DNA from 3 places in the Streptomyces sp. NPDC048277 genome. Region 1 is predicted to be linked to each of the others. Evidence: riboswitches for the same ligand, from Rfam matches in the RefSeq annotation. Region 1 holds a riboswitch; each other region holds the start of a gene.

What was found. A riboswitch is a leader RNA that binds a small molecule or an ion and turns the genes downstream of it on or off. The one in region 1 is predicted to bind S-adenosylmethionine.
Region 2: another riboswitch for S-adenosylmethionine. It lies ahead of AB0D85_RS19305 (putative leader peptide); the one in region 1 lies ahead of AB0D85_RS14545 (amino acid ABC transporter permease).
Region 3: another riboswitch for S-adenosylmethionine. It lies ahead of AB0D85_RS43160 (hypothetical protein); the one in region 1 lies ahead of AB0D85_RS14545 (amino acid ABC transporter permease).

Annotation. Positions count from the first base shown of each region.
Region 1 is NZ_JBEZLQ010000005.1:357,102-360,367, reverse strand. Features, by position in the region: gene AB0D85_RS14550 (amino acid ABC transporter ATP-binding protein) at 55-843, opposite strand; gene AB0D85_RS14545 (amino acid ABC transporter permease) at 840-1,823, opposite strand; SAM riboswitch class IV at 2,219-2,330, opposite strand; gene AB0D85_RS14540 (glutathione S-transferase C-terminal domain-containing protein) at 2,350-3,266, opposite strand, start outside.
Region 2 is NZ_JBEZLQ010000008.1:99,640-102,905, forward strand. Features, by position in the region: gene AB0D85_RS19300 (ABC transporter substrate-binding protein) at 1-1,447, opposite strand, end outside; gene AB0D85_RS19305 (putative leader peptide) at 1,654-1,827, opposite strand; SAM riboswitch class IV at 1,806-1,919, opposite strand; gene AB0D85_RS19310 (Pls/PosA family non-ribosomal peptide synthetase) at 2,312-3,266, shown strand, end outside.
Region 3 is NZ_JBEZLQ010000030.1:63,957-67,222, forward strand. Features, by position in the region: gene AB0D85_RS43155 (metallophosphoesterase) at 1-853, opposite strand, end outside; SAM riboswitch class IV at 951-1,062, shown strand; gene AB0D85_RS43160 (hypothetical protein) at 1,339-1,548, shown strand; gene AB0D85_RS43165 (MHYT domain-containing protein) at 1,553-2,611, opposite strand; gene AB0D85_RS43170 (NAD(P)-binding domain-containing protein) at 2,711-3,266, opposite strand, start outside.

The DNA.
Region 1 (3,266 bases):
TTGTCGGTGCCGGTGATGAGGGTGAGGGCGTTGCGGGGAAGGTCGCAGGACCTTTCAGAGGACCTTGCTGAGGAAGTCCCTGGTCCGCTCGTGCTGTGGCTTGTCGAGAACCTCGGAGGGCGGGCCCTGCTCGACGATCTTTCCGCCGTCGATGAAGACGACCCGGTCGGCGATCTCGCGGGCGAAGCCGATCTCGTGGGTGACGATGACGAGCGTGGTGCCGCTGGTGGCCAGGTCCTTGATGACGGCGAGGACCTCCCCGACGAGTTCGGGGTCCAGGGCGGAGGTGGGCTCGTCGAAGAGGATGACGCCCGGGCGCAGGGCGAGGGCGCGGGCGATGGCGACGCGCTGCTGCTGGCCGCCGGACAGCTGCCGCGGATAGGCGCCGACGCGTTCGCCGAGGCCCACGCGTTCGAGGAGTTCCTTGGCCAGCTGCTGCGCCTCGGGCTTGCCGAGCTTTCCGGTGGCGACGGGCGCGGCCGCCACGTTGTCCAGCACGGTCAGGTGCGGGAAGAGGTTGAAGTTCTGGAAGACGAAGCCGATCCGGCTGCGCTGGGCCAGGATGGCGCGCTCGCTCAGCTCCTTGAGCCGGTCGCCCTGGCGCTTCACCCCGATCGGTTCGCCGTTCAGGCTGACATGGCCGATCTCGGGCTTCTCCAGGTGGTTGATCACCCTGAGGAGCGTGGACTTGCCGGAGCCGGACGGGCCGAGGATGACGGTGACCTCGCCGGGGCGGACGGTCAGATCGACGCCGTCGAGGACGCGGTGGGCGCCGTACCACTTGTGGACGTCGTGGATCTCCAGGGAGGCGGGGGCCGTCTCCAGGGTGTCGGTGGTGCTCATACGGCGGCCTCCCGGCGGAGGCGGGCGCGCAGATCGATGAGGCCCGCCCGCAGTTTCTGCAGGGGCGTCGGCGGCAGCGAACGGGTGGCGCCCCGGGCGTAGTACCGCTCGACGTAGAACTGGATCACGGAGACGACGCTGGTGAGGATCAGGTACCAGACGGTGACCACCAGCAGCAGCGGCACGATGTCGCCGGGGTAGGTGGAGCCCATGCTCTGCGCGGTGCCGAAGAGGTCGAGCAGCGAGACGTAGAACACCAGTGAAGTGCTCTTGATCAGGCCGATGAGCTGGTTGACGTAGTTCGGGATGATCGACCGGAGGGCCTGCGGGAAGACTATCTTCCGGAACTGGTAGCCCTTGGGCAGCCCGAGGGCGGCGGCCGCCTCGTGCTGGCCCTGGTCCACGGAGAGGATGCCGCCGCGGACCACCTCGGCCGCGTAGGCCGCCTCGTTGAGGCTGAGGCCGATGACGGCGATGACCATGTCGGTGGCGAGCTTCGACTCGTCGAAGGAGAAGAAGGCCGGTCCGAAGGGAACGCCGACGCTCAATGTCTTGTACAGCGCGCTGAAGTTGTAGAGGAAGAGCAGCACCACGATGAGCGGGATGGAGCGCAGCGCCCAGACGTACGTCCAGCTGACCGCGCGCAGCACCGGGCTCCCCGAGAGCCGGGCCAGGGCCAGGAGGACGCCGCCGAGGAGGCCCAACACCGCGCTGTAGGCGGTGACTTCGAGGGTGATGACCAGTCCGTCGAGGATGGTCGGCCGCAGGAACCAGTAGCCCCAGCGGTCCCACTGGTAGAAGGGGTTGGTCACCAGTCCGTGCGCGAACTGGGCGACCAGGACCAGGACGACTGCGGTGGCGATCCACCGTCCCGGCCTGCGCAGGGGCAGAACTCGCTGTGCTGTCAGTGGTTTTGACGGTTCGTCGGCGGCGGCTGGCGCCTCGGGGGCGGCGATGGTGGCGCCTGGGGGTTCACTCATGGCGGGCTCCGGCGAAGTCGGACACCCCGCCTCCCACGAGCGGGCAGGCGCGGCCGCACCGTGTTCGGGCACGGCACGGGGCGCGGGGGCGCGCGGGATGCGGGGGCTGGGCGGAAGAGATCACACCGGGGAGGCGGCGTGCGGCGAGGAGAGACTGCTGCGGGGTGCGGGCGAGACAGGCGGGAAGGGCCGGAAGGCCCGGTCAGACCTGACAGCGGGCGCGGCCCGGTGCGGTACACGCGCTACACAGGGCGCTGTTGACGCGGAGCAGGTCGACGGCACGGTCGGCGACGAGCGGGCTCGGGTACGGCTGTACGCAGCTCTGAGGGCGGCGCCGGGCCGTCCTGGAAACTGCGTACATGTCCGTCACCTGTCATTGTTGTGGTGGCCCGGAGGCCTCGCGCTTACCGAACGTCGTCATCCGGTCCGGTCGTCACCTGGGGCACCCCACCGCGACGCGAGGGTTGCCGGTCAGCAAGCCAGGGCTTGATGCTGACGCTCTTGACCGTTCTGAGCCGTAAGTAAGTCAGCTGCCCGAACGAATGTCAACGCCTGTCCAGTTGGCGGAACGGTTCGGGCCGCTCTCACCTGCGGAAGTGTCCGCCGCATGACCGGCCCAGTCCAGGATCTGGACAGCCGCGCCGGCGGCTTCCAGCCCCTGGCAACGGCCGTGGTGACGGCGGGCGATGCCGTCGAGGTCGAGGTGGGCGCCGAAGGCCGGGTGTGCGGCCAGCCGCCGGGCGTAGGCCCACAGCACCGGGTGGCCGGCGATGCGGTGCACGGCGGAGGCGTCCAGGTGGTTGCGGTGCACGGTGTCGAGCTGCACCAGGGCGACCCACAACTCGACGTCGGCGGCGGTGAGTTGACCGTCGATCAGGAACTCCATCCCGGTCAGCCGGCGTTCCAGCTCGCCCAGGGTGGCGAGCAGGGTGTCCAGCGCCGCCGGGTCGCCGCCCTCGCGGCCGGCGCGCTGCGCGGACCGCTCGATGCCCTCCGCGCACAGCCGCTCGACGGCCTCGATCTCCGCCTCGGCGCCGCACGGATGGAGCCGGGTGACACCGTCGCCGAAGTGACGGTCCAGGTCGCGCAGGATGTCGCGGCTGTGGGTGCTGACGATCCGGCCGGACCAGTCGTCGCTGAGCACGGGCGCGAGGGCCGGTCCCGAGTAGCGGTGCGCGCTCGCCTCGTACAGCGGGCGCAGCGCCGTGTGGCTGCCGTCGGGACAGTCGGGGACGGCGGGCAGGAAGGTGACCGGACAACAGTCGTCCAGCGCCAGGAGGCTGTGGCCGACGGCGATGCGGAGGCCGTCGGGACAGGCGGTGGCCAGATGGAGCCGGTAGCGGCGCGGCACGGCGTAGTGGCCGCTGCGCGCGTCCCGGCCGATGCGCCCCCGGAAGGCGGGGGCGGTACGGACGGACGGAAGGGCGGCGAGCGGAGTGATGG
Region 2 (3,266 bases), on a different contig from region 1:
CGGTGGTGGCCGCCTGACCGGCCACCCGGGTGTCGAGCGGGCCCGCCGGGATGCGGTACCAGTTGGCCAGCCGGGTGGAGAAGGAGCTGCGCAGGATGTCCGGGTCGGCCCGGGTCACGTTGCCCCACGCCGCGTCGAAGTCACCCGACTGCAGGGTCGGGGCGAACCGGGTGAGCTGGAGTTGCTTGAGGACGACGTCGACACCGACGGCCTTGAGCTGCTGCTGGATCAGCTCCAGCGCGGGCTGGTTGGTGGCCGCGTTGGGGATCCAGTCGATGGTCAGACTCAGCTTCTTGCCGCCCTTGGTCCGGATGCCGTCGCCGCCGGTCTTCCAACCTGCCTGGTCCAAGAGGGACTTGGCCCTGGCCGCGGCGAAGGGGAGATCCGCGGCGAGGTCCGTGTAGTCGGGCGTGGTGTGCGCGAGGATGCTGGTCGCGGCCTTGGTGCCGGTCGGGAAGACGGTGTCGGCGATCTGCTGCCGGTCGATGGCGAACAGGATCGCCTGCCGCACCCTGGCGTCCTTGAGGACCGGGCGTGAGTTGTTGAAGCCCAGGCCGAACACCACGCCGGGGTTGGCCCGACTCCGCAGGGCGACCTGGCCGCCCTTGAGCGCCGCCTCGTCGGCCCTGCCCACGCTGCTGATGGCGTCCACCTGGCCGGACCGGAGACTGCCGGCCCGTACGCCGGCCTCGGGCACGACCTTGAACACCAGCTTGTCCAGGTACGCCTCGCCCTTCTTGCTCCACAGCGAGGAACCCCAGTCGTACCCGGTGCGCCTGGCCAGGGTGACCGACTGGTTCTGCACGTACTGCTTCAGCACGAAGGGACCGGACCCGATCACCCCGTCGCTGCACTTCTGCTGCGGGGTCCTCTGCACGCTCGCCGAGGACTCGATACCCAGCGAATGCGTCGAAGTAGTTTGCAGGAACTGGGCGTTGGGCTGCTGGAAGGTCACCTCGACGGTGAGCGGGTCGACCACGGTGGTGGATTTGACGCCGCTCAGGTAGCCCTCGGCCAGGGTGCCCAGCGCACCGAGCTTCGGCACCGCGTCGAAGTTGTCCTTGACCACCTGCGCGGTCAGCTCGGAGCCGTCGCTGAAGGTGACACCGGACCGCAGGTGGAAGGTGAACGTCGTGGCGTCGGAGCTGATGTCCCAGCTCTTCGCCAGCCACGGCACGATTTTGCCGGTCTTCGGATCCTGGTCGGTAAGGGAGTCCACGGTCTGGCGCACCGAGTAGATGGTGTCGTTGCTGGCGACCTGCTGCGGATCCACGCAGCCGGCGTCCGACCCCACCGCGAAGGTCAGGGTGCCGCCGGACTTCGGCCGGCCGCCGCCGGAACCGGAATCGTCGCCGCTCGATCCGCAGGCGGTCAGCAGCACGCTGGTGGTCAGGAGGGCGGTCAGGGCGGTCCAGCGGGAAAGTCTGAGATCCGGAAGTGCGGTCACGGAAGGGGTTCTCCTGCTCGTGTCACCAGGCACCGGGTGCCGTGCGGGCACGGCCGTGCCTGGGCGTGCGGCCCCGGTCGGCGTGCCGCCGGTCACGGGGGAGCGCTGTTCGGACGGGGGTCAGGTGGATGCCACCGCGCACGGTGGCGGGAGGTGCCTGCGGCCGCGGCCGGTGACTCGACGTCAGCCGGTGGCGCGCAGACTCGTCAGACCTGACAGAGACAGCTGGTCGAGCGCTGCAGATCGATGTGGCGCCGACGCGAGAGCCGGGAGAACACCGAGACGACGGCGAAGGAGGCAGTCGGGTCACCGCTGTGCCGCATGCCGGTCCCTCCCCGTCTCCGGCCCCGCTCACGGGGCCACGCGCTTGCGGGGATCATCGGTGATCCCGCCGGGCTTTCACCTGGAGCACCCCACCGCGCGGGAGGGTTGCCGGTCAGCGAGCCAGGGCTTGACGCTGACACTCAATGCCGGACGCGATCGTACGGAGCGGTTTTGGCGTACGTCAATGGCGAACCGTCCGGCACACGGCGGCAGGGGCGTACGGGAGCACTGTCGCGGACCGGTACGACCGCCGCGCCCGGCGTACCCCGGGACTGAGCCGTACACCGGCTGCGGCCGGGTGGGGGCTGAGCGCGCAGTTCCCCTCGCCCCTTGCGGGGCGCTGCCCCGCTGCCGGCCGGGGGACCGCCATGCGGGTGATTCGTGGTCCCCGTCCCGGTGCGAAACCCGGGGAATACGGCGCGCTGGATCAGTCCTCCGGCACGGCCGAGCAAGGGACATAAGTGGCATGCGGTCCACTGCCTGGACAAACTGAATCCGCCGGTTCGTGATCAGGAACATCCACGTTCTCGAGGAGATCGCATGATGGAGCAGTCCTCCGAGGTCGTGTCGGTGCCGGACGGACCTTCGGTCGTCCCGAGTCACACCGGCGGCAGGGGAGCGGAGACCGAGCGGGAGCTGGCGCAGGCACTGGCCGAACTCCTGAGCACCGAGCACGTTCCGGCCGACAGCAACTTCTTCACCGACCTCGGCGCCAACTCCCTGGTCATGGCCCAGTTCTGCGCCCGAATACGCAAGCGGCCGGACCTGCCGTCCCCGTCCATGAGGGACATCTACCGGCACCCCACGATCCACAGCCTGGCGGCGGCGCTCGGCGAGGCCGCCCCCGTTCCCGCCGAGCCGGTGAGCGCCCCCTCGGCGCCCGAGCGGCCGCGCGGCAACCGGTGGAGCCATCTGCTCTGCGGCACGCTCCAGTTGCTGGTCTTCCTCGGCTACTCCTTCGTCTCCGGTTTCGCCACCGCCGTGGGGTACGAGTGGATCGCCACCGGCAAGGGCGTGGCAGACATCTATCTGCGGTCCCTGCTGTTCGGAGGCATCGGCTTCGTGGCGCTGTGCGCGTTCCCGGTCGTCGCGAAATGGCTTCTGGTGGGCCGCTGGAGACCGGGCGAGTTCCCCGTCTGGGGCCTGGCGTACGTGCGCTTCTGGATCGTCAAGGTGCTGCTGCACGCCAACCCGATGGTCCTTCTCACCGGAACCCCGCTGTACGTGCTGTACCTGCGGGCCCTCGGCGCGCGGATCGGCAAGGGGGTCACGATCCTCTCCCACTCCGTCCCGGTCTGCACCGACCTGCTGACGATCGGCTCCGGCACGGTCATCCGCAAGGACTCGTTCCTCCTCTGCTACCGGGCCCACGCGGGACACATCCAGACCGGCCGGATCACCCTCGGCACGGACGTCTACGTCGGCGAGAAGACCGTCCTGGACATCGACACCGCCATGGGCGACGGTGCCCAACTCGGCCACTCCTCCGCCCTCC
Region 3 (3,266 bases), on a different contig from region 1:
TCGGGCACGGGTGGTGCTCGCCGTCCACGTACAGCGGGGAGCCGGTGACCAGGATCTTCGGGCGCGGCCCCCGGGACACCTCGCGCAGCCAGGCGCCCTGTTCGGCGTCGATCGTGCCGAGCAGACCGGTGTCGATACCGACGATCCGGACCGGCCCGGCGTCGATCGCCCAGTACGGGCCCGGCTGTACGGCCGTCTGCTGCTGCGTCGGCCGCAACTTCCTTGCGTCCGACAAGAGTTGCTCGTCGGCCGGGCGCGGCCGGTGCCACAGCAGGGCGCGCCACCAGGCCCGGGTGAGCGGGCGGGGCTTCGGTTCGGGCGGGAGCGGCGGGGTGTCCTCGCAGAAGACGCGCATGAACGCGCCGAGGTCCTCGTACCAGTCGTGGTTGCCGGGTATCGCGTATATCGGCGCCGGATAGTCCTGGTACGGGCGGAAGAACTTGGTGCCGTAGTCGTCGGTGGTGCCCACCGGATAGATCACGTCGCTCGCGATCACCGCGAAGTCGGTGTCCTGACTCGCCTTCAGAAAGCCCGGCACGACGGCGTACTGGGAGTCGTCGCCCTCACCGGTGTCGCCGATCACCATGAACGAGAACCGGTCCGCCTCATGACGCCGGATCACCTTGTCGGCGGGCGCTCCGGCCGCCGCCCGCTGGGCCACCCAGCGGCTGCGGGTACGGCCGGTCGGGTCGCCGAACCAGGACGCCAGCACGCCGTTGCGGGCGGCCCACAGGGTTCTGGGGTCGAACCAGAAGATCTTCTCGACGTGCTCCGGCATCAGTTGCTTGTAGGCGCCGCGTTCGGCCGAGCCCCAGCCGGCGCCTTCTGCGGTATCGCGTGAGGAGTCAGACACCGGGGCACCGTAGCAACGCGCCCTTGCCGAGGCCTTGTCGGCCCGCCGTTCGCGGCTCCCTCGACGTCGTAGGACACGCCGAGCCACGGTTCGCCCGAGCCACGAGTTCCGGTGATCAAGCCCTGGCAGGCCGGACGGCAACCCTCGACGCGGCGGGGTGCCCCAGGTGACGGCTCGGCGGATGTCCCAGTCGTCCCCCGGTTCGAGCGAAGCCGAGAACTGGGGGAGGTCGGTGTGGTCGAGGTAGCCGCTGCGCCGAACGCACTTGCAGAGACGGGCCGCTGCCCGCCGAGGACCCGCTCGTCGAGGAGAACGACGGCTCCTTCGGCGCCCGCCGGATCGCCGATCCGCGCAAGGTCGCCGCCGAATGGCGGCAGCAGGCGGACGTTAATGGCTGGTCGCGCCGGGACACTGTCATCGCCCCCGGACCGCAGCGCGGGCACGTCGGCACTCCGTCCGGTCTCGCCGACAAGTTCGCCCACTACGTGCGCCACGGCACCGTCGACGGTTTCAACGTCACGCCGTACCTCATCCCCGACCGCCTGGACGACATCGTCGAGCTGCTGATCCCGGAGCTGCAGGAGCGCGGCGTCTACCGTACGGCGTACACCGGTACGACCCTGCGCGAGCATCTGGACCTGCGGGCACCCCTCACCCACCGCGCCGCACCGGAGGAGGAGCGGGCGGAGGGCTGAGCGGTCACCACTCGTAGGGGTTCGAGGGGGTGCCGTACCGATCCTGTGGGCCGGGTGCGGGGCGGGCGGGGGCGCCGTGCCGACCGGTGCCGCCGGGTGTGTCGTACGGGCCGGTGCCGCCCGGGGCGCCGGAAAGGTCCGTGGCGGCCGATGCGGCCCGGGTCGGCGAGCCGGGCCGGCCCCCGCCGCCGGGCGCAGGGCGGGCCGGACGGCTGTAGCGGTTGCGGGGGGTGCGTCCGCCGCGTGGGCCCGGCGGCCGTGAACGCGCCGCCCGGGCCGGTGTCGCGGGCCCGCCCTTCTCGCCCGTCCCGCGGTCCCAGTCGTCCTCGCCCAGGACCAGCAGGGGGTCGAACATCACCACCACCCCGGCCAGCAGCAGGAAGACGGCCGGGCCCAGCAGCATGGGCAACAGCAGCGACGTCGGTGACCCGCTCGACCAGGCGGTGACGGACGCCGGGTGCAGATCGACGCTCACGGCCGCCATGGCGGTGTAGTGCATGCCGGACACCGCCAGGCCCATCACCAGGCTGGCGCCCAGGCTCGCCGTGAAGCCCCGGATCGACACGGCCGCCCACAGCGCGGCCGTCGCCGCCGCGATCGCGATCACCACCGACAGGGCGACCGTGAACCGGTCGTAGTGAATCGTTCCGTCAAGGCGGAGCGCGGCCATGCCCAGATAGTGCATGGCCGCCACACCGAGCCCCGTGACCACACCCGCCGCCCAGAGGGTGCCGGCGGTCGCGCCCCGGTAGCCGACCGCGAAGACACCGATGCCGACCACCAGGATCGCCACCGCCAGACTGAGCAGGGTCAGGCTCACGTCGTAGCGGATCGTGGTCCCCTGGACATGGAAACCGATCATCGCGATGAAGTGCATCGTCCAGATGCCGCAGCCGATCGAGGCCGCCCCCAGGGCCAGCCAACCGGGCTTCCAGGACTGCCCGTTGTGGTACAGCGACCGGACGATGCAGCGCAGCCCCAGCGCCGCGCCCAGACAGGCCATCAGATAGGCCGCCACCGGAGTGACCGCGCCGTAGTGGAACCCGCTTATCGTGCCGTGCATATGTAACTCCCCCCAGAGTCACGGCTGTTGTGGGGAAGGTACTACGGGCCGGGGGTGGCGGACGCGGCGTTCACCGGGACTTCAGCTGCCGCTACGGCATCACGGGGCGACGATCTTGATCGCGCTCATCCAGCCGTGCCCCTCGGGCCGTGTCTGCAGAGCCATGTGCAGCAACTGGATGCCCTCCAGCTCACGGGCGTGGCGGAGGCCGCCGACGACCACCGGGTTGAGGCCGCCGGAGGAGGCCAGCTCGGCCACCTGGTCGCGGGCCGCCGCGTCGTCGCCCGCGATGAACACGTCCAGCGGCAGTCCGCCGACCTCACCGGCGACCAGCGCACCGGCGAACGTGGTGTTGAAGGCCTTCACGATCCGTGTGCCGGGCGCGGCGGCGTCCGCGAGCTGTTGGGCGGCGGAGCTGTCCGCGGGCACCGTGAGCGAGTCGAAGGTCGAGAAGTCCACCGGGTTGGAGATGTCGACGACCGTCTTCCCGGCGAGCTGGTCCCCGTACTCGGTCACGACCTGCTTGGCCACGTCGAACGGCACGGCGAGCACCACCACGTCCGCCGCCCCCACGGCGTCCGGCACGGCGGGCGCCACATCGGCCCCGGCCACCCGCTCGCCCAGGGCGTCGGCGAGCGCGGCTGCCTTGGCCGGA